Regions from separate parts of the Dorea sp. 210702-DFI.3.125 genome, predicted to be linked through region 1. Evidence: riboswitches for the same ligand, from Rfam matches in the RefSeq annotation. Region 1 holds a riboswitch; each other region holds the start of a gene.

Region 1 (7,547 bases):
CATCTGAGCTACAAGATGCATAACTTCATTGTCCAGAGCGTTCTCTTTATAAGCAGGCTCCAGAGAACCAACAAGAGAATCCAGTGTTGTATTCATAAGCTTTGCATAGTAGATCAGGATACGAAGAGACATTGCTGTACGATTGTTCTCTACGTTGCTGATATATCCTGGTGTTACGTGCAGGGCATCTGCGACCTCTGCCTGTGTCAGATTCATCTCCTGGCGTAATTTCTTCACGCGGGAGCCAAGGTTTTCTTCAAAATTGCCGTCTTTTTGATTTTTATTCATAATGACCTCCATGATCAAATTTTTTCTTTTAAGTACAATAATAAGTATACTTAGAATTATACTATAAATAATCAAGAAGTGCAACGTTGGAGATTAGTTGTAATCTCATTTTTTGCGCATTAAACCGAATGCCGAGGCATTCTTGAATAGGAAAATAAAATAAATTTCCGGGAAAAGAGGGAGTAATCACTCTTCATGGGTGCTTGCAGCAATCACGACACCGACCATAATCAGAAATGCCCCAATTGCTCCTTGCAGAGATAATTTCTCATGGAGAAAAATATAGGCAAAAATCATAGAAAATACTGGTTCCAGTGCGAAAAGCATGCTGGTATGTTCCGGAGATGTGTATTCTTGAGCAACTGGCTGAACGATAAATCCAAAAGCACTGCAGATTATTGCCAGACCAAGAATTGCACCCCACTGCGCGCCACTGCCTGGAAGTGAGGGAGTCTCAAATAAAAATGTAAAGATCACACCATACAGACCGGTAAATCCAAGTTGCCAGATTCCAAGAAGAAAGCTGTCAGTTTCTTTTGTAAAATAATCCATCAGAATAATCTGGATGGTGTAGGAAAATGCACTGAGGATACATAAAATATCTCCAAGATTAATTGTAAAGGTGGAGAGAAATGTAAGCAGGCAGATTCCAAGTAAAGCCAAAAGGACTCCAAGAGTTGTACGTTTGGATGGCAGTTTGTGTTTTAAAAAGCTGTGTACTACCGGTACGAATACAGACACAATACCAACCAGGAATCCAGCATTGGAAGCGGTCGTGTATTTCATTCCCGGAACAAGAAAAGCAAACACACCAAACAGAAGCAGCCCGAGAATACTTCCATATCCAAGAGTGCGCAGGTTCATCAGTTTCATTTTCGGTAAGAAAACCAGTGCAACAGTAATAAATGCAATGCAAAAGCGCAGTGCGATAATAGAGAATGGCGGCATTCCAGTCAACCCGATTTTCATCATCAGATAGGAACTTCCCCATGTCATGGCAACGATGGCAATCAGAATATCGGCCTGTCCCTGTGACAGCCCTTTTTTCGTTGTAGTATTAGCAGTTGCAGATTTTGTTATAGTGTTTTTACGTTCCCCAGACATAATAGACACTCCTTTAACATTCTTGAATTGGTAAATCTCTCAATGAATGATAATACCATTATTCTTATTGTACATGGTTTACGGAAATTTGAAAAGAGTAGATATGAAAGGAGTGTTCTAGACACAGCGAAGCCTCGCGGGTGCGTTCCCGGCGAGGCTTCGTGTGCTGTTATAGTTATATAAAGGAATGAGAGTAAGTGCTTTTCGCACTTCTATGAGGGGGTGATAGCTGATGTCTTTCTCAACTATCTGTCATTTAGTATAAGAGGAAAATGTGACGAAAGTATGTTGAAACTCTTAAACAAATCGAAAATTTATAAAAAACCACTTAAGAAATAATAAAGTTATGGTAGAATAGTACTTACGGAGGTGGAATATGAAAAAAAGAGTATTGTTACTGGGACTTGTAGTGCTTATGGTACTTACAGGCTGTGGGACAACAGAAAAAGAAACGAAGACAAAGGAAAAAGATCCAGACAAACTGGTATTAAATATAGAAGATAAAAAAGAAGACAATATACAAGAGGAACAGACAGATATGCAGGAACAGGCTTCACAGCCAGACGGACAATCACAGGCAGAAGAGGCGAATGAACAACAGCCGCAGAAAAATGGACATTTGATTGCGATTGATGCAGGACATCAGGCAAAGGGGAATAGCGAGAAAGAACCGGTCGGCCCAGGTTCTTCTGAAATGAAAGCAAAGGTGGCTTCCGGGACAAGTGGCAAGACATCAGGGCTTCAGGAATATGAACTGACATTGGCTGTTTCTATGAAGCTGAAAGAAGAATTGATGAACCGTGGGTATGATGTTTTGATGATACGAGAGACGAACGATGTAAATGTATCGAATGCAGAGCGTGCACAGATTGCAAACAATGCCAATGCCGATGCATTTATCCGTGTTCATGCCAATGGTTCAGATAGCAGCAGTGCCAATGGCATGATGACGATTTGTCAGACTGCTTCCAATCCATATAATGGAAATCTATATTCCCAAAGTCAGGCACTTTCTACAGATATTTTAGATCAGATGGTGGCAGCAACCGGAGCAAAAAGAGAGCGTGTCTGGGAGACAGATACCATGAGTGGAATCAACTGGGCACAGGTTCCGACGACCATTGTGGAGATGGGATATATGAGTAATCCGACGGAAGATCAGAAGATGGCGACAGACGAATATCAGTGGCAAATCGTAACCGGGATTGCCAATGGCGTGGATCAGTATTTTGGAATTGCGAGATAAAAACTGAAATACATCACAGTAATCCAACTTTTTATCAAGATAGAGGAGAGACAGAATGAATAAAGCAGCATTATTTTTTGATGTAGATGGTACATTGATTGACGAACAGACGAAGATAGTGCCGGAAAGTACACTTCGTGCAGTGAAGCAGGCGAGAGAAAACGGACATCTTGTGTTTATCAATACAGGTCGTACATCTTGTAATACATTGGATTCTATGAAGCACATACCGGTAGACGGATATGTGTGCGGTTGTGGAACGGAAATCATTTATCAGGGAAATGTGCTGATGCACAGTACACTGACCAAGGAGCAATGCAGACGTTACATACAGGTGATTCAGGAGTGTCGTATGGAAGGAGTTCTGGAAGCCAGTGACGATCTATATTTTCCCCAAAATAGTTCCCGTTTTCCGGAAATCGAAGATATCAGACAGCGCATGGGAAAAGCCTGGGGCTTAGGCTGTAAGAAATATATAGAGGATGGCGGATTCATTTATGATAAAATGTTCTTACTCTCTGATCAGACAAGTGATGTAGTAAAATTCATAGAGGAAGTCCGTGACGATCTGGCAGTCATCGATCGGAGACATGGAAGTTATGAGTGTATTCAAAAGCAATATACAAAAGCGACCGGGATTGAGTATATGAGGAAATATCTTGGCTATGACATGGATCAGATATATGTATTTGGAGATAGCAGCAATGATCTGGCGATGTTCGAATACGCCACACATACAGTAGCGATGAAAGAGCATGATTCTGTATTGGATCCATATACAGAATATGTGACGGACAGTGTGATGAATGACGGAATTGAAAAAGCAATGAAACATTATCAATTAATATAGAAGGGACTGTATCATATGGGAGAACAACTGACAGAAAGTGATGTAAAGAAAATAAAGGAAGAAATTGAGTACCGAAAGATTGTTGTCCGTAAAAAAGAGCTGGAAGCAGTAAAAGAGGCAAGAGCACAGGGAGACTTGAGTGAGAACTTTGAGTATAAAGCAGCGAAGCAGGATAAGAACCGCAACGAAAGCCGTATCCGTTATCTAGAGAGAATGTTAAAAACTGCCAACATTGTGTCTGATGATTCAAAAGAAGACGAGATAGGAATTAATAATACCGTGGATCTTTATTTTGAAGATGATGAAGAAGTGGAGACATACCGGATTGTGACAAGTGTCCGAGGAAATTCCCTGGCAGGACTGATCAGCATCGAGTCACCGCTTGGAAAAGCAGTACTTGGACATAAAGTTGGTGACCGCGTGAAAATACCGGCAGGAGATGACGGATATTATGTGGTAGTAAAGAGGATTGATAAGACTACCGATGACAGTCATGATACGTTGAGAAAATATTAGTAAAAGTGAAAAAATATTTTTGAGAATATTGCAAAGGGAATTTACATATGCTATAATGCCAGTAGGAAGAAAAGAAATAAGAAGGTCATTTATTGTGACAAACCCCCGGAAGTCTCGTACACTTTCGGGGGTTTTTAATTCAATTCCGGCATGGGAGAATCAAGACCATAGGTATCAGAGGCGGTAACGTAATAATTATAATATATTATAAGAGTAAAGTATATTATAATTAATAAACTTGTAAAATTTTGTCTATTATGTATAATATATATGAAACGAATAACGAACAACAGGGGGCTTGCGTATCAAGCAGGCTGAGATTGGGATGAATGCCTTGACCTGCAACCTGATTTGGATAATGCCAACGTAGGGAAAGAGATGCGTAAATGTTAGCAGGTATATCTTTTATTAGGTATATCTGCTATTTATGTTAGCAATATAAAAATCAGCGAATGTTCACAACACAAAAAGGAGAGAGAATTATGCTAGGTACATGTTTACAGAACGTTAGAGAAAAAGGACCGCTTGTCCATAATATTACGAATTATGTTACGGTCAATGATGTAGCAAATGTGATTCTTGCGTGTGGTGCAAGCCCAATCATGTCAGATGAGCCGCAGGACGTGCAGGATATCACTGCAATTTGCGGAGGTCTGAACATCAATATTGGAACGCTGAATGTAAGAACGATTGAAGGAATGTTGGCGGCAGGTCATAAGGCAAATGAATTAAATCATATGGTTCTGCTTGATCCGGTTGGTGCAGGAGCAAGTTCTCTTAGAACGAATACAGCTGTCAACTTGATGCAGGAAATAAAGTTTGATGTAATCCGTGGAAATATTTCCGAAATCAAGACATTAGCTGCAGGAAGCGGTACTACAAAGGGTGTTGACGCGGATGTAGCTGACGCAGTGACAGAAGATAATCTGGACGAAGCAGTTGCATTTGCAAAAGCATTTTCTGAAAAATCCGGAAGTATAGTTGCAATTACAGGAGCAATTGATCTTGTCAGCGACGGCAGAAAATGTTACGTGATCCGTAATGGACGTCCCGAAATGGGAAGAATTACAGGAACAGGCTGTCAGTTATCCGGACTGATGACAGCATATCTTGTTGCAAATCCTGAGCAGAAGCTTGAGGCGGCAGCAGCGGCAGTTTGTACGATGGGACTTGCCGGTGAGATTGGCTGGAGTTACATGCAGAAAGGTGACGGTAATTCTACCTATAGAAATAGAATTATTGATGCTATTTATAACATGACAAAAGAGCAGTTAGACGAAGGAGCAAAATATGAAGTGCGATAAAAAAGATTTGCTGCTTTATGCAGTGACAGACAGAAGTTGGCTGAATGGAGAGACACTTTACAGTCAGGTTGAGAAGGCACTGGAAGGTGGAGCTACATTTGTACAGCTTCGTGAGAAACATCTCGATCATGATGCTTTTCTTCAGGAGGCAAAGGAAATCAAGGAATTGTGTGCAAAGTACCAGGTACCGTTTGTGCTAGATGATGATGTGGAGCTTGCACTGGAAGTTGGCGCGGACGGAGTTCATGTAGGACAAAGTGATATGGAAGCAGGAGATGTCCGGGCAAAGCTTGGTGAAGATAAGATTGTCGGAGTTTCAGCACAGACAGTGGAGCAGGCACTTCTCGCTCAGGAGCGCGGAGCAGACTATCTTGGAGTCGGAGCCGTATTTCCGACCAGTTCCAAAGATGACGCAGTAGAAGTTGACCATGAGATGGTAAAAGCAATTTGTGAGGCTGTAGATATTCCAGTTATCGCAATTGGCGGCATCACAAAAGATAATGTGCAGGAGTTGTCAGGCTGTGGACTTTGTGGAATCGCAGTTATCAGCGCTATTTTCGCAAAACCGGATATTAAGAAAGCGACAGAAGAGCTGAAAGCAGCCACTGAGAAGATGGTGAAAGCATGTTAGAAAATAAATCTGACGTGGAGAAAAATGCATCAGAGCAGAAATGTTGTGGAAAAGTTTCTGTACAGAATATGGGTGGTGTTATCTTAGACATAGACGGGACAGTTCTGGATTCTATGTCCATCTGGCAGGACGCGGGTGTGAGATACCTTGCGAGTCAGCAGATTGAAGCAGAGCCTGGACTTGCCGAGAAGATTTATTATATGTCTATCCCGGAGGCTGCATTATATATGCGGACACGCTATGGGCTTGAACAATCTGTAGAAGAAATCAGTCAGGGGATCAAAGATGTAGTGAGAGATTTCTATTATTACGAGGCGCCGTTAAAAGCCGGAGTAAAAGAATTTCTACAAAAAATGTCAGATAGAAAGATTCCGGTCGTGGCAGCGACAGCCAGTGATGAAGATCACCTGGAACATGCATTTACACGTCTTGGAATACGTCAATATTTTGAACATATTTTTACATGCGCGCAGGCAGGAGCCGGAAAGCAGAGCCCGGCAGTCTATCATATGGCAGCAGGATATCTGGACAGGAATCCGGAAGAACTGTATGTTTTTGAAGATGCATTGTATGCGATCCAGACAGCAAAACTGGCAGGATATCATACGGTTGGCGTGTATGACGAAGAAAGTAAAGAAGATCAGGAAATGATCCGCGAAGAAGCAGACATTTATATGGAAAGCTTTTTGAAGGCGGATGTGTTTTTTGAATAGATAAGAAAAGGAAAGGCAAAACAATGAGAACAGCAGTAACAATTGCCGGAAGTGATTCCAGCGGTGGAGCAGGAATTCAGGCAGACATTAAGACAATGATTGCAAATGGCGTTTATGCGATGAGTGCAATCACAGCGTTAACCGCACAGAATACAACAGGTGTGACAGGGATTATGGAAGTGACACCAGAATTTCTAGGTGAGGAATTAGACAACATTTTTACAGATATTTATCCGGACGCAGTGAAGATCGGAATGGTATCTTCCAGTGCGCTGATTGAGAAAATTGCAGATAAACTGAAAGAGTATCAAGCAAAAAATATCGTCGTTGACCCGGTTATGGTAGCAACAAGTGGAGCGAAGCTGATCAGTGAAGAGGCAATCGGAACTTTAAAGAAACGTCTTCTTCCAATTGCCAGTGTTCTGACACCGAATATTCCAGAAGCAGAAGTTCTGGCGGAAATGGAGATTCACTCAGCAGATGATATGATCGAGGCTGCAAAGAAAATCAGTGATACATACCACTGCGCAGTTCTCTGCAAGGGCGGACATAAGTTGAATGATGCAAATGACTTGCTTTATCGTGACGGTGATTATCGTTGGTTCAACGGAAAACGTATTGATAATCCGAATACACATGGAACCGGCTGCACACTTTCCAGTGCCATTGCATCGAACCTTGCAAAAGGATTTGATATGGACACATCCGTAGAGCGTGCAAAAGATTACATTTCCGGAGCGCTGGCTGCGATGCTGGATCTCGGAAAAGGAAGCGGACCTATGGATCACGGATTTGCAATTACGGGAGAATATAAGAAAGAAGCATAAAGAGGGAAAGACATCATGGAAGAAAAAAGAACAGGTTTATTTGAAAATGGACTGATCTGGTTTGGAGC
Region 2 (7,547 bases), on a different contig from region 1:
TTGCCCAGATTCAGCCACATTTCCTATATAATTCGCTGACAGCACTGGCGCAGCTTTGCAGCAAAGATCCAAAAGAAGCGAAGAAGGCAATCATCAATTTTGCGGATTACTGGCGCAATCATATAAACGCAATTGACAAAAAAGAATCAATTCCATTTGAAGAAGAACTAAAATATGTTAAAATATATTTATATCTGGAACAGCTTCGATTTGGAGATGATCTGCATGTAGAATATGATCTGCAGAAAACTGATTTTAAAGTACCAATGTTATCTGTGCAGCCTTTTGTTGAGAATGCAATAAACTGGGGAGTTGGACAGAAAGAAGATGGGGGAACTGTTCGAATTACGACAAGAGAGAATGAAGAACAGATTGAACTTTGCGTCATAGATGACGGAGTCGGGTTTGATATATCAAAGATGGAAGAGCAAAGTGATGGAAGACAGCACATAGGAGTCCGTAACGCAAGAATCCGGTTTCAAAAGATGTGCAATGGAACTGTAGATATTTACAGTGAGAAGGGAAAAGGAACTAAAATACGAATTAATTTACCGAAAGGGGGACAATCATGAACATTATAATAGCGGATGATGAACCATTGGCATTGGAGATGACGTGCGAAGCTGTCCGGGAGGTATGCCCGAAAGCAAATATTTACCCGTTTAGCAAACCGTCCAGATTACTGGAGTTTGCAAAGGAGACGAGATGTAAAATCGCATTTTTAGATATCTGTATGCGTGGTGTGAGCGGCATCGATGTGGCAAAACAGTTAAAAGAAATTATTCCGGACATTAATATTATCTTTGTTACAGGATATGATGAGTACACAAAAGACGCAATGGCAATACATGCCAGCGGTTATATTGAAAAACCAGTAACGGCTGGGAAAGTCAGAAAAGAGACGGAAGATCTTCGCTATCCATTGCCGGCTGAAAATGAACCAAGATTGAAAATTCAGTGCTTTGGCAATTTTGAAGTATATGACAGAACTGGAAAGCCGGCACATTTCAGCAGATCGAAGGCGAAAGAGGTAATGGCATATTTGGTGGATCGCAACGGTTCTTCCTGCTCAGTGAAGGAACTGGCAGCAGTTTTATTTGAAAATGAACCCTATGATAAAAAACAACAGTGGTATATTCAGAAGATTTTGTCATCACTGCAACAGACGTTGAAGGAGCTGGAAGCAGAAGATGTAATAGAGAAAAGCTACAATAATATTGCCATTGTTCCGGAGATGATCGACTGTGACTATTACAAATTCAATAAAAAAGATGCAGAGTTTATGAATGCATATAAAGGGGAGTATATGTCACAGTACGAATGGGCTGCGTACAATAAAAAGTATCTGAATGACATTCATAAGAGATGGAAAAAGGAAAATAAATAAAACGGCTTTTAGAGAAAAAGCTTCCAGATGAAATGTATTTGTATCTGGAAGCTTTTTCTATGTATTCCTTTTTTTATGTATTCTATCTCCTGAGAAGATTCCTGCTATAAGTGGCAGGTGAATTATAAAATATCGATGTATTCGCCGGCAAGTGCTTTGTTCATGCTTCGTACGGCACAGAATTTACCACACATACTGCATGTATCACTGTGGTCATCCTCCGGACGACGGCTGTCGCGGATCGCTCTTGCAGTATCTGGGTCAAGAGCACAGGCGTACTGTGCTTCCCAGTCCAGTTTCTGGCGTGCATCAGCCATTTTATCATCAATATCTCTTGCACCAGGGATACCTTTGGCAATGTCAGCGGCGTGGGCGGCAATCTTAGAAGCGATGATGCCTTGTTTTACATCGTCTACATTTGGCAGTGCCAGATGCTCGGCAGGTGTTACGTAGCAAAGGAAAGCAGCACCGTTCATGGCAGCAACTGCGCCTCCAATGGCAGCAGTAATATGGTCATATCCAGGAGCAATATCTGTGACGAGTGGTCCAAGTGTGTAGAATGGAGCGCCCATACAGATGCTTTGCTGAACTTTCATATTGGCTGCGACCTGGTCAAGTGGTACATGTCCAGGACCTTCGACCATGACCTGTACATTATGTGCCCATGCACGTTTTGTCAGTTCGCCGAGGCGTACAAGCTCTTCAATCTGGCATACATCTGTGGCATCGGCCAGACATCCCGGGCGGCATGCATCACCAAGGGAGATGGTAACATCGTATTCTTCACAGATATCCAGAATTTCGTCGAAATGTTCATAGAACGGATTTTCTTCTCCGGTCATGCACATCCATGCAAATACAAGACTTCCTCCGCGGCTTACGATATTCATTTTACGTTTGTGTTTTTTGATCTGTTCAATAGTTTTGCGGGTGATTCCACAGTGCAGTGTTACAAAGTCCACACCGTCCTCAGCGTGAAGACGTACTACATCGACGAAATCCTGTGCAGTCAGAGTAGCAAGATCTCTTTGATAGTGGATGACGCTGTCATAGACCGGAACAGTTCCGATCATTGCCGGACATTCGTGTGTCAGCTTCTGCCGGAAAGGCTGAGTGTTGCCGTGGCTGGATAAATCCATAATGGCCTCTGCTCCGAGATTTACAGCACTCATCACTTTCTGCATTTCGATATCGTAATCTTTACAGTCTCTTGAGACTCCGAGATTTACATTGATCTTCGTGCGAAGCATACTGCCGACGCCTTCCGGATTCAGACATGTGTGGTTTTTGTTGGCACAGATTGCAACCTTGCCTTCAGCAACGAGCTTCATCATCTCGTCAGTGGACATATGCTCTTTTTGAGCAACGGTCTTGATTTCAGGCGTGAGAATTCCTTTTCTGGCTGCATCCATTTGTGTAGTGTAGTTTCTCATGTTCATTTTGCCTCCATTTTCATTTTTTGTCTGAGTTTTTCTATAGCGGTACAAGGTGGTGTCCCCAATGTATCGCTTGTATAAAAAAAGAAGATGCGTAGAGCATCTTCCTTAATTATCGCGTTAAGATATGTTCCCTACGTTGGCATTATCCAAATCAGGTTATGGGTCGAAGCGGAATTACGCTTCCTCTCAGCCGGTTTTCACCAGCTCCCCGTATGTAATTTTCGGAATGCCCATAGAATGATATGTATTGCATGGAACGTTCCGATTTACCAGTTATTATAGACCTGAAAAAATGTAAAAGCAAGATGAAAATGTGATTTTTGCCATTTTTGCCATAACTGGAAGCATTGAAAAATAGAAATTAGTTTCCTGCATAGGGCAATGTGTGGTAGAATAGAAATATCTTGTGAGCTATAACACATGATATTTTGAAAAGAGAATGTTCAAGTAGAAGGGAAGATATATATATGAGTGGAAAGAAAGGGGAACATGAACCGGAAAAAGAAGGGGTACTTGCAACGATATGGGATTATGCCAAGACATTTCTTATTATTTTTCTGGTCGTGTTTGCACTAAATAAACTGGTCTATATCAATGCGGTGATTCCGTCTGAATCTATGCAGACAACAATTATGAAGGGAGACCGGATCATCGGCAGCCGGCTTGCATACAAATCAAAAGATCCGCAGAGGTTTGATATCGTCATTTTTAAATATCCGGATGATCCATCTAAGATATTTATAAAAAGAGTCATTGGTCTGCCTGGGGAGACTGTGGAAGTGAAAGACGGAAAAGTATACATAGATGGAGCAGAGAAGCCATTGGATGACAGTTTCTGTAACGAAGTACCGATCGGAGATTTCGGACCATATGAAGTTCCACAAAACTGCTATTTTATGATGGGGGATAATCGTAATAACAGTTTGGATTCCAGGTACTGGAAGAAGCATTTCGTAGAAAAAGATGCGATTCTTGCAAAGGCCGTTTTCCGCTACTGGCCGTTTAGTGAGATTGGGAAGGTTGAGTAGACCGGACTAATAAAAGTAAGAAAAAGGATTTGAGAGGGAAAAACAATGAGTACAACAAACAAAGAAGAAAAAGTGGCAGATGTCAGCACGGAGAATATATACCGGCTGAACGGAAGAGTGCCACTGAAAAAAGCAATTCCATTCGGGCTGCAGCACGTACTGGCCATGTTTGTATCAAACCTGGCGCCGGTGCTGATCGTTTGCAGTGCCGCGCTGGTAAGAGGAACAGGGGAACACTTGACTTCTGCAGAGATCACCCAGCTTTTACAATGTGCTATGTTCGTGGCAGGTATCGGAACATGTATGCAGTTATATCCGGTGTGGAAGATCGGGTCTGGGCTTCCGATTGTTATGGGAGTCAGCTTTACGTTTCTTGGAAGTCTGTTAGTAATCTGTACCAATCCGGAACTTGGATATGAAGGGATGGTTGGTGCTGTTATTTTAGGCGGTATTTTTGAAGGACTGGTAGGTCTTAGCGCCAGATACTGGAAGCGCTTCCTGACACCAGTCGTATCCGCGTGTGTAGTTATCGCAATCGGACTTTCGTTATTGTCCGTAGGTATGGATTCCTGGGGCGGCGGAAGCGGAGTTGCTGATTTTGGTGCATGGTATCATCTGGTTGTTGGAGCATTTACACTGATTGTATGCCTGGTAGCCAGATATTTACTGAAAGGGGTATATAAGAATCTGAATGTCCTGGTAGGATTGATTCTTGGATATCTGTTGGCAATCATTTTTACGGTTGCAGGCATTGCGCCGATGGTAGACTTTTCCGGAATTACAAAGACTGTACAGGAAGTTGGAGTCTTCAGTCTGCCGAAGCTGGTCTTTCTGACCAGCCATAAACCAATCTTTGATATGGGAGCATTTTTGACAATTGCTATTGTATTTCTTGTATCTGCGGCAGAGACAACTGGTGCAACAAGCGCCGTATGTACCGGTGCTTTAGATCGCGAGATCAAGATGGAAGAATTGCAGGGGTCACTTGCTGTAGATGGATTCTCCAGTGCACTTTCCGGCTGTTTTGGATGTCTGCCGTTGACTTCTTTCAGCCAGAATGTAGGACTTGTAACGATGACGCAGGTCATCAACCGGTTTACGATTTTGATGGGAGCATTTATTTTGATTTTGTCATCACTTTTCCCGCCGCTGGGAGCATTTTTTAATTCCCTGCCACAGGCAGTTCTTGGCGGCTGTACAGTTATGATGTTTGGTTCTATTATGTATGAAGGAATCAAGATGCTCAAAGAATGTGAGTTCGATGACCGGACGATGGTCATTGTATCACTGGCATTTGCAATCGGTGTAGGACTGACACAGACATCCGGCAACTTCTTCAGTGCATTTCCACATGAGGTGGGAGATATCTTCAATGGAAATGCAGTGGCAGGTGTGTTTGTGGTATCTCTGCTGTTGAGTTTGTTTTTGCCGAAAAAGAAAAAATAATTTTGTGAATAAAATAGCATATGTTGACCAAAAGTAGTTTGGCAGGTTATAATACAAAAAGACAATTTAAAAGAAGATAATTAAAAAAGACTCTGACGGCAAGGTAATCCGAGCGGGAATAGTCGAATATATCGGACACAGGGAAGATGCAGTTGGGGAAAGTGCATCTTCCTTGTACAAGAATCCATCATGCAGAAATCGCATCTGTACAGATTTCTCAGGGTGAATACTACTTTAGTGGCAGATATAAGGACTTTTTTCCGGAAGGAGAAAGGTCCTTTTTCGTTGGGAAAAATTTGGAGGAAGACATGTTAAAGGTAGCGATTTACGGAAAAGGTGGAATTGGGAAATCCACAGTAACTTCGAATCTGGCGGCAGCATTTGCTACAATGGGGAAAAGAGTCATTCAGATAGGCTGTGACCCGAAAGCAGATTCTACAATTAATCTGCTGGAAGGAAAGCCTCTTCGTCCGGTCATGAACTATATGCGGGAGGAAGACGAGGAACCGGAGAAATTAGAAGATATTTCAAAGGAAGGATTTGGCGGCGTACTGTGTATAGAGACAGGCGGCCCGACGCCGGGACTGGGATGTGCTGGCAGAGGTATTATCGCAACATTCCAGCTTCTGGAAGATTTGAGACTTTTTGAGACATACAAGCCGGATGTAGTGCTCTACGATGTTCTCGGAGATGTTGTGTGTGGCGGCTTTGCAGCACCGATCCGGGAAGGCTATGCAGAAAAAGTATTGATTGTAACGTCCGGAGAAAAGATGGCGTTGTATGCGGCTAATAACATTTCCAGCGCAGTTCGCAATTTTGAAGACCGAAGCTATGCACGGGTGTTTGGCATTGTACTGAATCACAGAAACGTGGAAAATGAGGTGCAAAAAGTGCAGGCATTTTCTAAGGAAAGCGGAATTCCAATCGTGGGAGAGATTCCAAGAAGCGATGAGATCATCCGTTACGAAGATCAGGGACAGACGGTGATTGAAGGAAATCCAGAGTCAGAGATTAGTGGAAGATTCTATGACCTCGCAAAAAAATTACTGGAAAGCGAGGAGTAAGGACATGGTGGGAATTACGAAGATGAAAGCAGAAAAACAGAAAGCGGAAAAAGAAGCATTTTTCTGTACAACGAAAGAACTAAGCAGGCTTGGCCTGGAACAGATTCCGACACAGTTTCAGTCACACAAGCATCTGATCTACAGTTCGCCGGCTACACTGGCATTCAATTCACCGGGAGCAGAAGGCTTTGGCGTGAAGCGTGCCGGTCTTGCAGTACCAGATTCCATTATGTTGATCGTGGCTCCGGGGTGTTGTGGAAGGAATACTTCACTGATCAGTTCGATGAAGGAATATAATGACCGGTTTTATTATCTGATGATGGACGAGACCGATATTGTGACGGGAAGACATTTGAAAAAGATTCCGAAAGCAGTAGAGGAAATCTGCAGTGTCTGTCCGAAAAAACCGTCGGTCGTTATGATCTGCATTACCTGTGTGGATGCCCTTCTTGGAACGGATATGGAGCGGGTGTGCAAAAAGGCGGAAGAACAGGTAGAGATTCCGGTCAGACCTTGTTATATGTATGCACTTACAAGAGAAGGCCGAAAACCACCGATGGTACATGTAAGGCAGTCCTTATATTCGCTGCTTGAGCCGGGAAAAAAGAAAGGCAATGTAGTCAATCTTTTGGGATTTTTCTCGCCGCTTGTGGATGACTGTGAGATTTATGATCTGCTGCATAGTGCGGGAGTGAAGACGATTCATGAGATTTCCAGATGTAAGGATTATATGGAATATCAGACTATGTCAGAAGCGAATTTCAATCTGGTACTGCACCACGAAGCAAGATTTGCAGCAGAAGATTTTCACAACCGGCTTCAAATTCCATTTATCGAGCTTCGAAGACTCTACCAGATAGACAAGATTGAAAACCAGTATCATGCACTTGGTAATGCACTCGGTGTTGCATTTTATGATGAAAAATATAAAAAGCAGGCAGAAGATGCACTGGAAAAATTCCGGCAGAAGTGTCCGGATGCTTCTTTTGCAATCGGAGAATGCCTGAACGCTGATCCATTTGAACTATCATTAGCCTTGATACGTTACGGATTTTCTGTACCGGAAATTTACGGGACAATCACGGTGGAGAACTTCACATACATTCGTTCTCTGGCAAAAATAAGTCCAGAGACGAAAGTATTTTCCAATATGGAACCGACGATGATTTATTATGACCCGGCG
Region 3 (7,547 bases), on a different contig from region 1:
AATGGATGTGGTGCCTGTGCAACTGCCTGTCACGAAGGTGCCATTGACATCATTAACGGAAAAGCAGAATTGGTAAGAGAACATTTCTGTGACGGACTTGGTGATTGTCTCCCGGAATGTCCTACCGGTGCCATTTCATTTGAAGAAAGAGAAGCACCTGCATATGATGAAGAAGCTGTGAAAGAAGCACAGAAAAAAATCGCCGTTCAAAAACAGGCAATGCCTCCTCACACCGGCTGTCCGGGATCTAAAATCATGCAGATCCGACGAACAGAAACACCAAAGTCTGAAGAACCATCTTCAGCTGCAGATTCAGTATCAAAACTTCAGAACTGGCCGGTACAGATTAAACTGGCTCCAGTCAGTGCACCTTATTTTAACAATGCAAAGCTTTTAATTGCAGCCGATTGTACTGCTTATGCTTACGCAAGCTTTCATCAGGATTTTATTCGGAATAAGGTAACATTAATTGGCTGTCCGAAATTAGATCAGGTGGATTATAGCGAGAAACTGACTGCAATCATTCAAAATAACAACATTCAAAGTGTAACCATCGTGAGAATGGAAGTTCCATGCTGCGGCGGTCTGGAAATGGCTGCCAAAAAGGCTCTTCAAAACAGCGGAAAATTTATTCCCTGGCAGGTTGTAACGATAAGTATTGATGGAAACATTATGGAATAAAAAGGATTATTAGTTTTAGTTAACTGTATATTCTAAAAAGCCGTGTGAAACATAACTGTAATTTCACACGGTTTCTTTTCTTATGTATTTAGTTATTGTTTCATCATAATTTCTACTAATGTCGACAGCAGCTTATCAACCTGGATCGGCTTTGCTACATGACCATTCATTCCAACAGAAAGAGCCTTTTGTGTGTCCTCTGCGAACGCATTCCACATCTTAAACGGCACGTTGGGTTCTTTTACTTTTTATTTTTTGTTATATCCCATATTTTTTTAAATCTACTTTTCCATCGATTACCTCAATCCCGTCTGCTTCCAGCAATTGTGCCTGCACACTTTCTCCTCCAAAGGCAAATGCACCGGCTAATTCTCCTTTCGCATTGACCACACGAAAGCAAGGAATATGTTCCGGATCCGGATTCTTATGAAGCGCATTTCCAACTGCTCTTGCCATCTTTGCATCTCCTGCCAGCTCTGCAACTTTACCATAAGTCGCAACATGACCTTTGGGAATCTTTTTCACTGCCTCATAGATTCTTTTTGTCGGGCTGTCCGTAATCAGATCATAGCTCTCGGAAATCATTCTTTGAATCTCATTTTCAGGAATAGAACCATCTAAAATGATGGTATTCCAATGTTCTTTATTCTGATGATACCCTGCAATAACAGAGGCATAAGTACTGCGCCAGAAATCTCTCCACTGCGGATCAACTTTAACATTTAAATTAACATATCCATTTCTTTCATAAATCCATAAAAATGTTTTCTTACTTCCTTTTACTCTTACCAGCTGCCAGCCCTGATCGCGAAATGGTCTTTCTTCATACACATTCGGGAAAGATAGCGCATACTGCAAAACTTCTTCTCGCGTTCTCATACTAAAAACCTCCGTTCCCTACAATCATAAAAAAATTATTTATTTGTAATCTGACATTTCACATCTACAAATATATATAATCATTCATAACTGGCTGTAAACCATTCTTTTTCAGCGCATCGAATACTTCATCCACCGTTCTTCCGTCTGAAATCTCAAACTGGTCGTCACCTTTATCTTCGATATCTTCCACATGACTTCCAATTCCTGTGCTGACTCCTGCGGATATCTTGGTCGCTGCAATGTTTACCAGATTATCACGAACACGGGCACATTCTCTTGTAGACACCGTAATACTTGCAAATGGCATGAACAGACGATATGCACAGACTACCTGAAGTAACTGCGGCTCATGAACATCCATCGGGTTAATGCGATCATTATTGATGATCGGACACAATCTTGGACAAGAAAATGCAATCTCTGCATGCGGATATTTTCTTTGAAGCAAATATGCATGATAACCTGTCGCAAAAGCATCTTTGCGGAAATCATCCAGTCCAAGAAGTGCCGCAAAACCAACACCTCGCATGCCACCCTTAAGTGCACGTTCTTGTGTGTTCAATCTATATGGAAAAATCCTTTTATGTCCTGCTAAATGTAATGTTTCATACTTATCTGAATTGTAAGTCTCCTGGAAGACTGTCACATAATCTGCTCCGCATTTATGAAGGTATGCATACTCATCCGAATTCATCGGATATACTTCAAGACCTACCACTTTAAAATATTTTCGTGCAATCTCGCATGCCTTTCCAATATACTCCACATTAGATTTTGTCTTACTCTCACCTGTAAGAATCAATATTTCCTGAAGTCCGGTCTTGGCAATAGCAGCCATCTCTTTTTCAATCTCTTCTTCATTAAGCTGTGCACGGCGAATCTTATTATGACAGTTGAATCCACAGTAAATACAGTAATTTTCACAGTAGTTTGCAATATAAATTGGCGTAAACATATACACACTGTTTCCAAAATGCTTTCTTGTTTCAATCTGTGCTTGCTGCGCAATCTCCTCTAAAAGCGGAAGTGCTGCCGGCGAAAGCAGTGCCTGAAAATCCTCTGGTGTCCGGTTATCATGCGCCAGTGCTCTTCTTACATCTGCTTCTGTATATTTATCATAATCATATGCTTTCATTGCAGAAATAACCTGGTCCATCACATCAGATTCTTCCAACTGCTCCATATCCGGAAGATACTTCATATGATCGATACGATTCTTTTTCATATCTTCCAGTATTTCTTCATTTACAATACTTTCATTAAAATGACCATCTTTTTTACTGGTCTGCATTGTTTCTACCATCGCTGTTACATTGATCCTCTCGTATATCTTTTCTTGTATATCTTTATACTTGTATTCTGTTATCAGTGCAATTTACTCATGCAAAAATCCTGTTAATGGTGAAGACGCACTTGCTCCTTTATCCAGTATTCTTCCTAATCCGGAAAGATAAGCACTTCTTCCTGCCTCAATTGCCTTTTTAAACGCTTCAGCCATAACCTGGACATCTCCTGCTGTCGCAATAGCAGTATTGGCCATCACTGCTGACGCACCCATTTCCATAGCTTCACATGCCTGTGACGGACGACCGATTCCTGCATCAACGATAATTGGAAGATCAATCTCATCAATAAGAATCTGGATAAACTCTTTTGTACAGATTCCCTTATTTGAACCGATTGGAGAACCAAGAGGCATCACACAGGCTGCCCCTGCATTTACCAGATCTCTGGCTGCATTCAAATCCGGATACATGTATGGCATAACAACAAACCCTTCTTTTGCAAGGATCTCTGTTGCCTTGATTGTCTCGTAATTATCCGGAAGAAGGTATTTCGAATCGTGAATAACTTCAAGCTTTACAAAATCTCCACAACCCAGCTCTCTGGAAAGTCTTGCAATACGGACTGCTTCCTGCGCATTTCTGGCACCGGATGTATTCGGAAGAAGTGTTACGTCCTTCGGCACATAATCCAGAATATTAGCAAGTCCGCCTTCATTAGCACGGCGCAAAGCAAGTGTTACGATCTGTGCTCCTGCTTTTTCAATACATGCTTTCATAAGCTCCAATGAAAATTTTCCAGATCCCATAATAAAACGGGAAGTAAATTCATGTCCTCCCAGGATTAATTTGTCTTCATTTGTGTTTGTTGTTGTCATTTTTTTATCCACCTTTCTTTGTTTACTCATAAATTATAATACCTGCTATTCGCATATCGTGAAGCTTAGAAGCTTCCGCCGCCCATAAAATGCAGAATCTCTACAACATCTCCATCTTTCAGTACAGTTGTATCGTAATTTTCTCTTTTGATGATCTCCTCATTCAATTCTACTACTACCTGCACCGGAATATAATTACATGCTTTCAAGTATTCCGTTACTGACACTGGTTTTTCCAATGTTCTGTTCTCTCCATTGACTGTAATCATGGCTGCTCCTTTCCGGAAATGCGAGTGCGCATCCTGCCGGAGGCTTTTTATATAAAAGGAAATGTAATTTCCTATTATATAAAACAGAGTTCACAAAGAAATACACCCGCGGTGGTGCACCCCTTCATGAACTCTGTTCACTCTCAAAATTTCCTATATTCTATGATTCGCACCTGGCTTAGAAGAAAAGACGTGGTTTCCTATGCATAATAAAGGAGATACACCAATGTATCTCCCGTAACATTATCTTATACGTTCCTACGTTGGCATTATCCAAATCAGGTTCTGGGTCGAAGTTGAAGACTTCCTCTCAGCCTGCTATCACAAGCTCCCCTTTTATTTACAATGCCTAGTATAAATCGATTTTTATTTTGTGTCAAGAGCACTCGGTAATTTCTTCGTTGCTTTCTTCACCTACTTATCTATAAACACGGATATTTTTATCTCCGTCTCGTCTCTTGTATAGACGATGCCATGAATATACTTGCCATCATCAGTCACTTTGCTGATGATATTGTCATAGCATGTTTCTCCTTTATACTGATACTGCTTGACTAACTGAGCTTCTTTCACTTCTTTCGTGTCCAGTTTTTCCACCGGAAAATACACATATACTTTTTCAGAATTTGTGTCAAATGCATAGGCACTGGCTACCTGCTTCGCATCAATAAATCCATTTCCATTCCAATTCTCCTGTGAATCCAGACTGGTTTTTTCAAGTATGATCTGATCCTTTGGATTTTCTGTAATCAGGATAATATCATCCTGAATTTTTTTCTCACATTTTACATAGGTATCTTCACCCGCACCCACAACACGATATCCATTCATCAGATACAGTTGATTCTCTATTCCATTTTCAATCGGCCAGCCAGCCAGATTATAATATGGACACCGAACCGTCTGATATGCTTCCCGGCTCTCGTAATCCGTAAGCAATATTGTATCAACGCCTGTCTTCTGGCTTATCTGCGATACAGGAATCTGCTCTACGTCCTGATTGGCATAAGATACAACAGCTCTTGCAGATTCCTTCTGCAAGACTTCTGCCAGATTTTCCCCATCATAAAATGTGTGGATCATTCCATTTTTTTCATCTTTTACCGTTCCATACTCACCATAACATACATAGGCACTCTCTGCGTGAAGTCCTGTGATGTTATACATTTCTTGTGCAAATGCTGTGGCAATCTCCTGAAACTGATAATTATCAAGCCCGTCCGTATTCTTTTTCTGTCCTGATATCGCAACTAAAAAATCTGCCCCCTTGTACTTCATTTTCACGAATACATTTCCGGTGGGAGCAGGGAAAAAATCCGGCACCGGACTTGAACTGTATTTCTCACAGTTTATCTCTGTAATCTTTGCATCGATTCCATATTTTTCTCTTATATAATTTTTCGCATTTTCCCGTCCTTGCTTTTCATAACGCTTCATTTCTCTCTTTTCTTCCAGCGTATAGTCACAACCTGTCACTGTGACCATTATCAAAGCAAGAAGGATCCAATAAACGGCTTTTCTTTTTCCCATACATCTCCTCCCAATCCATCCCCTCATTTGCTATTACTTTTTTAATTATACTGCTCTTTATAAATCTCTGTCAATTTTATACAACAGACACCTTGTTATTCCACACAGAACCAGTTAAAATATACTTTGCAAATGAATGTTGCAAATGTTATTTGTGGGGGATTGTTACATATGAATAAGAAAAATCAATACACAGACTCTGTAAAGGAAACGTTGATTCTGACGCTTGCTGTGGCAATTATTGCCGCTGCAGTCTACTTCTTCCTTGTACCAAGCCACGCTTCTGTCAGCAGTATCTCTGGTCTTGGAATCATTCTGTCAAACTTTGTACCGCTTCCATTGTCAGCAATCACTATGATTTTAAATGTAGTGCTTCTGATTATCGGATTCTTTACATGCGGTCGGGAATTCGGAGCAAAAACTGTCTATACAAGCATTATGCTTCCACTGTTTCTGGGGCTTTTCGAAAAGATTTTCCCGGATTTTTACTCCATGACCGACAGCCAGGAACTGGATGTACTCTGTTATATACTGGTCGTAAGCGTCGGACTTGCAATTTTGTTCAATCGAAATGCCTCTTCTGGCGGACTGGATATTGTTGCCAAAATCATGAACAAATATCTGCATATGGATCTCGGAAAAGCCATGTCACTGTCCGGTATGTGTGTGGCTCTGTCCGCAGCACTTGTGTACGATAAGAAAACTGTAGTTTTAAGTGTCCTCGGTACTTATTTTAACGGAATCGTACTGGATCACTTTATCTTCAATCAAGATATGAAACGGCGCGTCTGCATCATCACCCAGAAAGAAGAAGAGCTGCGCCACTTCATTTTATATGAACTGCACAGCGGGGCTACTATCTATGAAGCCATCGGTGCTTACACAATGGAAAAGCATAACGAAATTATCACCATTGTGGATAAAACAGAATACCAGAAATTGATGAAATACATCAATCAGGTGGATCCTAAGGCGTTTATCACAATCTACAAAGTTTCCAATATGCGGTATCAGCCAAAAATTTAGTACACATTCTATATGACAAAAAATTGCTCAGACCTTACACGGTCTGAGCAATTTTTCTGTCATATGAGTTCTCACTCTTTCTTTTCCTACCAGTCGGTATACAAATCAATATTACCTTTTCCACTTCCACTATCATAGACTTTTCCAGCTCCAAGAGAGGTCTCGACCACGGTTCCTTTTGGATAGTCATCACTGGCAAGTACAATATAACCATCTTTGTCACGGATTGTTCCGTCACTCGCAATATGACGTCCCGGAATGTTAAGTCCTGCTCCCGGAAGTACCTTCTGTGAATAATAGGTTTCAGTATGTCCGTTAAACCAGATTCTCCCTTTGGATGGGGTCAGACCACCGGAAGGAATATTATACTTTCCATTACTGGAACTGCTCCCGGAGTTATTATTACTTCCGGAATTAGAAGGTTTGGAAGGGCTGTTATTATTGGAACTGCTTCCGGAAGTATTATTTCCAGTGGAAGCTGATGCCTGCTTTGCCGCTTCTTCCTGTGCTTTTTTCTGCGCTTCTTCCTCCTGCTTTGCCTGTGCCTCACGCGCTGCCTGAAGCTGCGCATTCACAGTCGCAAGATCTGTGGAAGTTGCTGCTGCTTTCGCCTGAAGATTCTGCTGCTCAGTATTTAACTGACTCTGTAAATCTGTCAGTTCCTGCTGCTGGCTCTTAAGATCCTCTTCCTGCGTCTCGATACCTTGACGTATCTCCATCATGTTCTCCAACATTTCCTTATCATAATCGGTAATGTTCTGAATGAACTCGGCTTTGTTGAGGAAGTCTCCCATACTGTCTGCAGTAAACAGCATAGTGATCATTGTCTCTGAACCATTTTCATACATGTACTTAATACGAGTCTTCATCGTTTCATACTGCTTTTCCTCGTTATTACGAGAAATCTGAAGTGATGCCTCCAGGCGGTATACTTCATTGTTCGACTCTTCAATTTCCGCTTCTGTCTCAGCAATCTTATTGCTGAGCGTAACCAAATC

Evidence for each region. Region 1 has a riboswitch for thiamine pyrophosphate ahead of thiM (hydroxyethylthiazole kinase). Riboswitches for the same ligand answer to the same signal wherever they lie in the genome.
Region 2: linked by a shared signal. The riboswitch ahead of thiC (phosphomethylpyrimidine synthase ThiC) and the one ahead of thiM (hydroxyethylthiazole kinase) in region 1 are both predicted to bind thiamine pyrophosphate.
Region 3: linked by a shared signal. The riboswitch ahead of thiS (sulfur carrier protein ThiS) and the one ahead of thiM (hydroxyethylthiazole kinase) in region 1 are both predicted to bind thiamine pyrophosphate.

The regions. Positions count from the first base shown of each region.
Region 1 covers NZ_JAJCNF010000024.1:11,619-19,165, reverse strand. The annotation lists gene LI164_RS11370 (helix-turn-helix domain-containing protein) at 1-288, opposite strand, end outside; gene LI164_RS11365 (DMT family transporter) at 475-1,392, opposite strand; gene LI164_RS11360 (N-acetylmuramoyl-L-alanine amidase) at 1,769-2,638, shown strand; gene LI164_RS11355 (Cof-type HAD-IIB family hydrolase) at 2,694-3,488, shown strand; gene LI164_RS11350 (GreA/GreB family elongation factor) at 3,504-4,004, shown strand; TPP riboswitch at 4,285-4,394, shown strand; gene thiM (hydroxyethylthiazole kinase) at 4,487-5,308, shown strand; gene thiE (thiamine phosphate synthase) at 5,295-5,939, shown strand; gene LI164_RS11335 (HAD family phosphatase) at 5,933-6,652, shown strand; gene thiD (bifunctional hydroxymethylpyrimidine kinase/phosphomethylpyrimidine kinase) at 6,676-7,479, shown strand; gene cytX (putative hydroxymethylpyrimidine transporter CytX) at 7,495-7,547, shown strand, end outside.
Region 2 covers NZ_JAJCNF010000004.1:23,070-30,616, reverse strand. The annotation lists gene LI164_RS03150 (sensor histidine kinase) at 1-572, shown strand, start outside; gene LI164_RS03145 (LytTR family DNA-binding domain-containing protein) at 569-1,387, shown strand; gene thiC (phosphomethylpyrimidine synthase ThiC) at 1,510-2,820, opposite strand; TPP riboswitch at 2,937-3,047, opposite strand; gene lepB (signal peptidase I) at 3,294-3,854, shown strand; gene LI164_RS03130 (uracil-xanthine permease family protein) at 3,900-5,300, shown strand; gene LI164_RS03125 (P-loop NTPase) at 5,609-6,364, shown strand; gene LI164_RS03120 (nitrogenase component 1) at 6,369-7,547, shown strand, end outside.
Region 3 covers NZ_JAJCNF010000035.1:4,654-12,200, forward strand. The annotation lists gene LI164_RS13600 (4Fe-4S binding protein) at 1-681, shown strand, start outside; gene LI164_RS13605 (response regulator) at 774-911, opposite strand; gene LI164_RS13610 (methylated-DNA--[protein]-cysteine S-methyltransferase) at 940-1,560, opposite strand; gene thiH (2-iminoacetate synthase ThiH) at 1,625-2,866, opposite strand; gene LI164_RS13620 (thiazole synthase) at 2,939-3,724, opposite strand; gene thiS (sulfur carrier protein ThiS) at 3,790-3,993, opposite strand; TPP riboswitch at 4,232-4,338, opposite strand; gene LI164_RS13630 (hypothetical protein) at 4,408-5,523, opposite strand; gene LI164_RS13635 (YitT family protein) at 5,695-6,549, shown strand; gene LI164_RS13640 (hypothetical protein) at 6,636-7,547, opposite strand, start outside.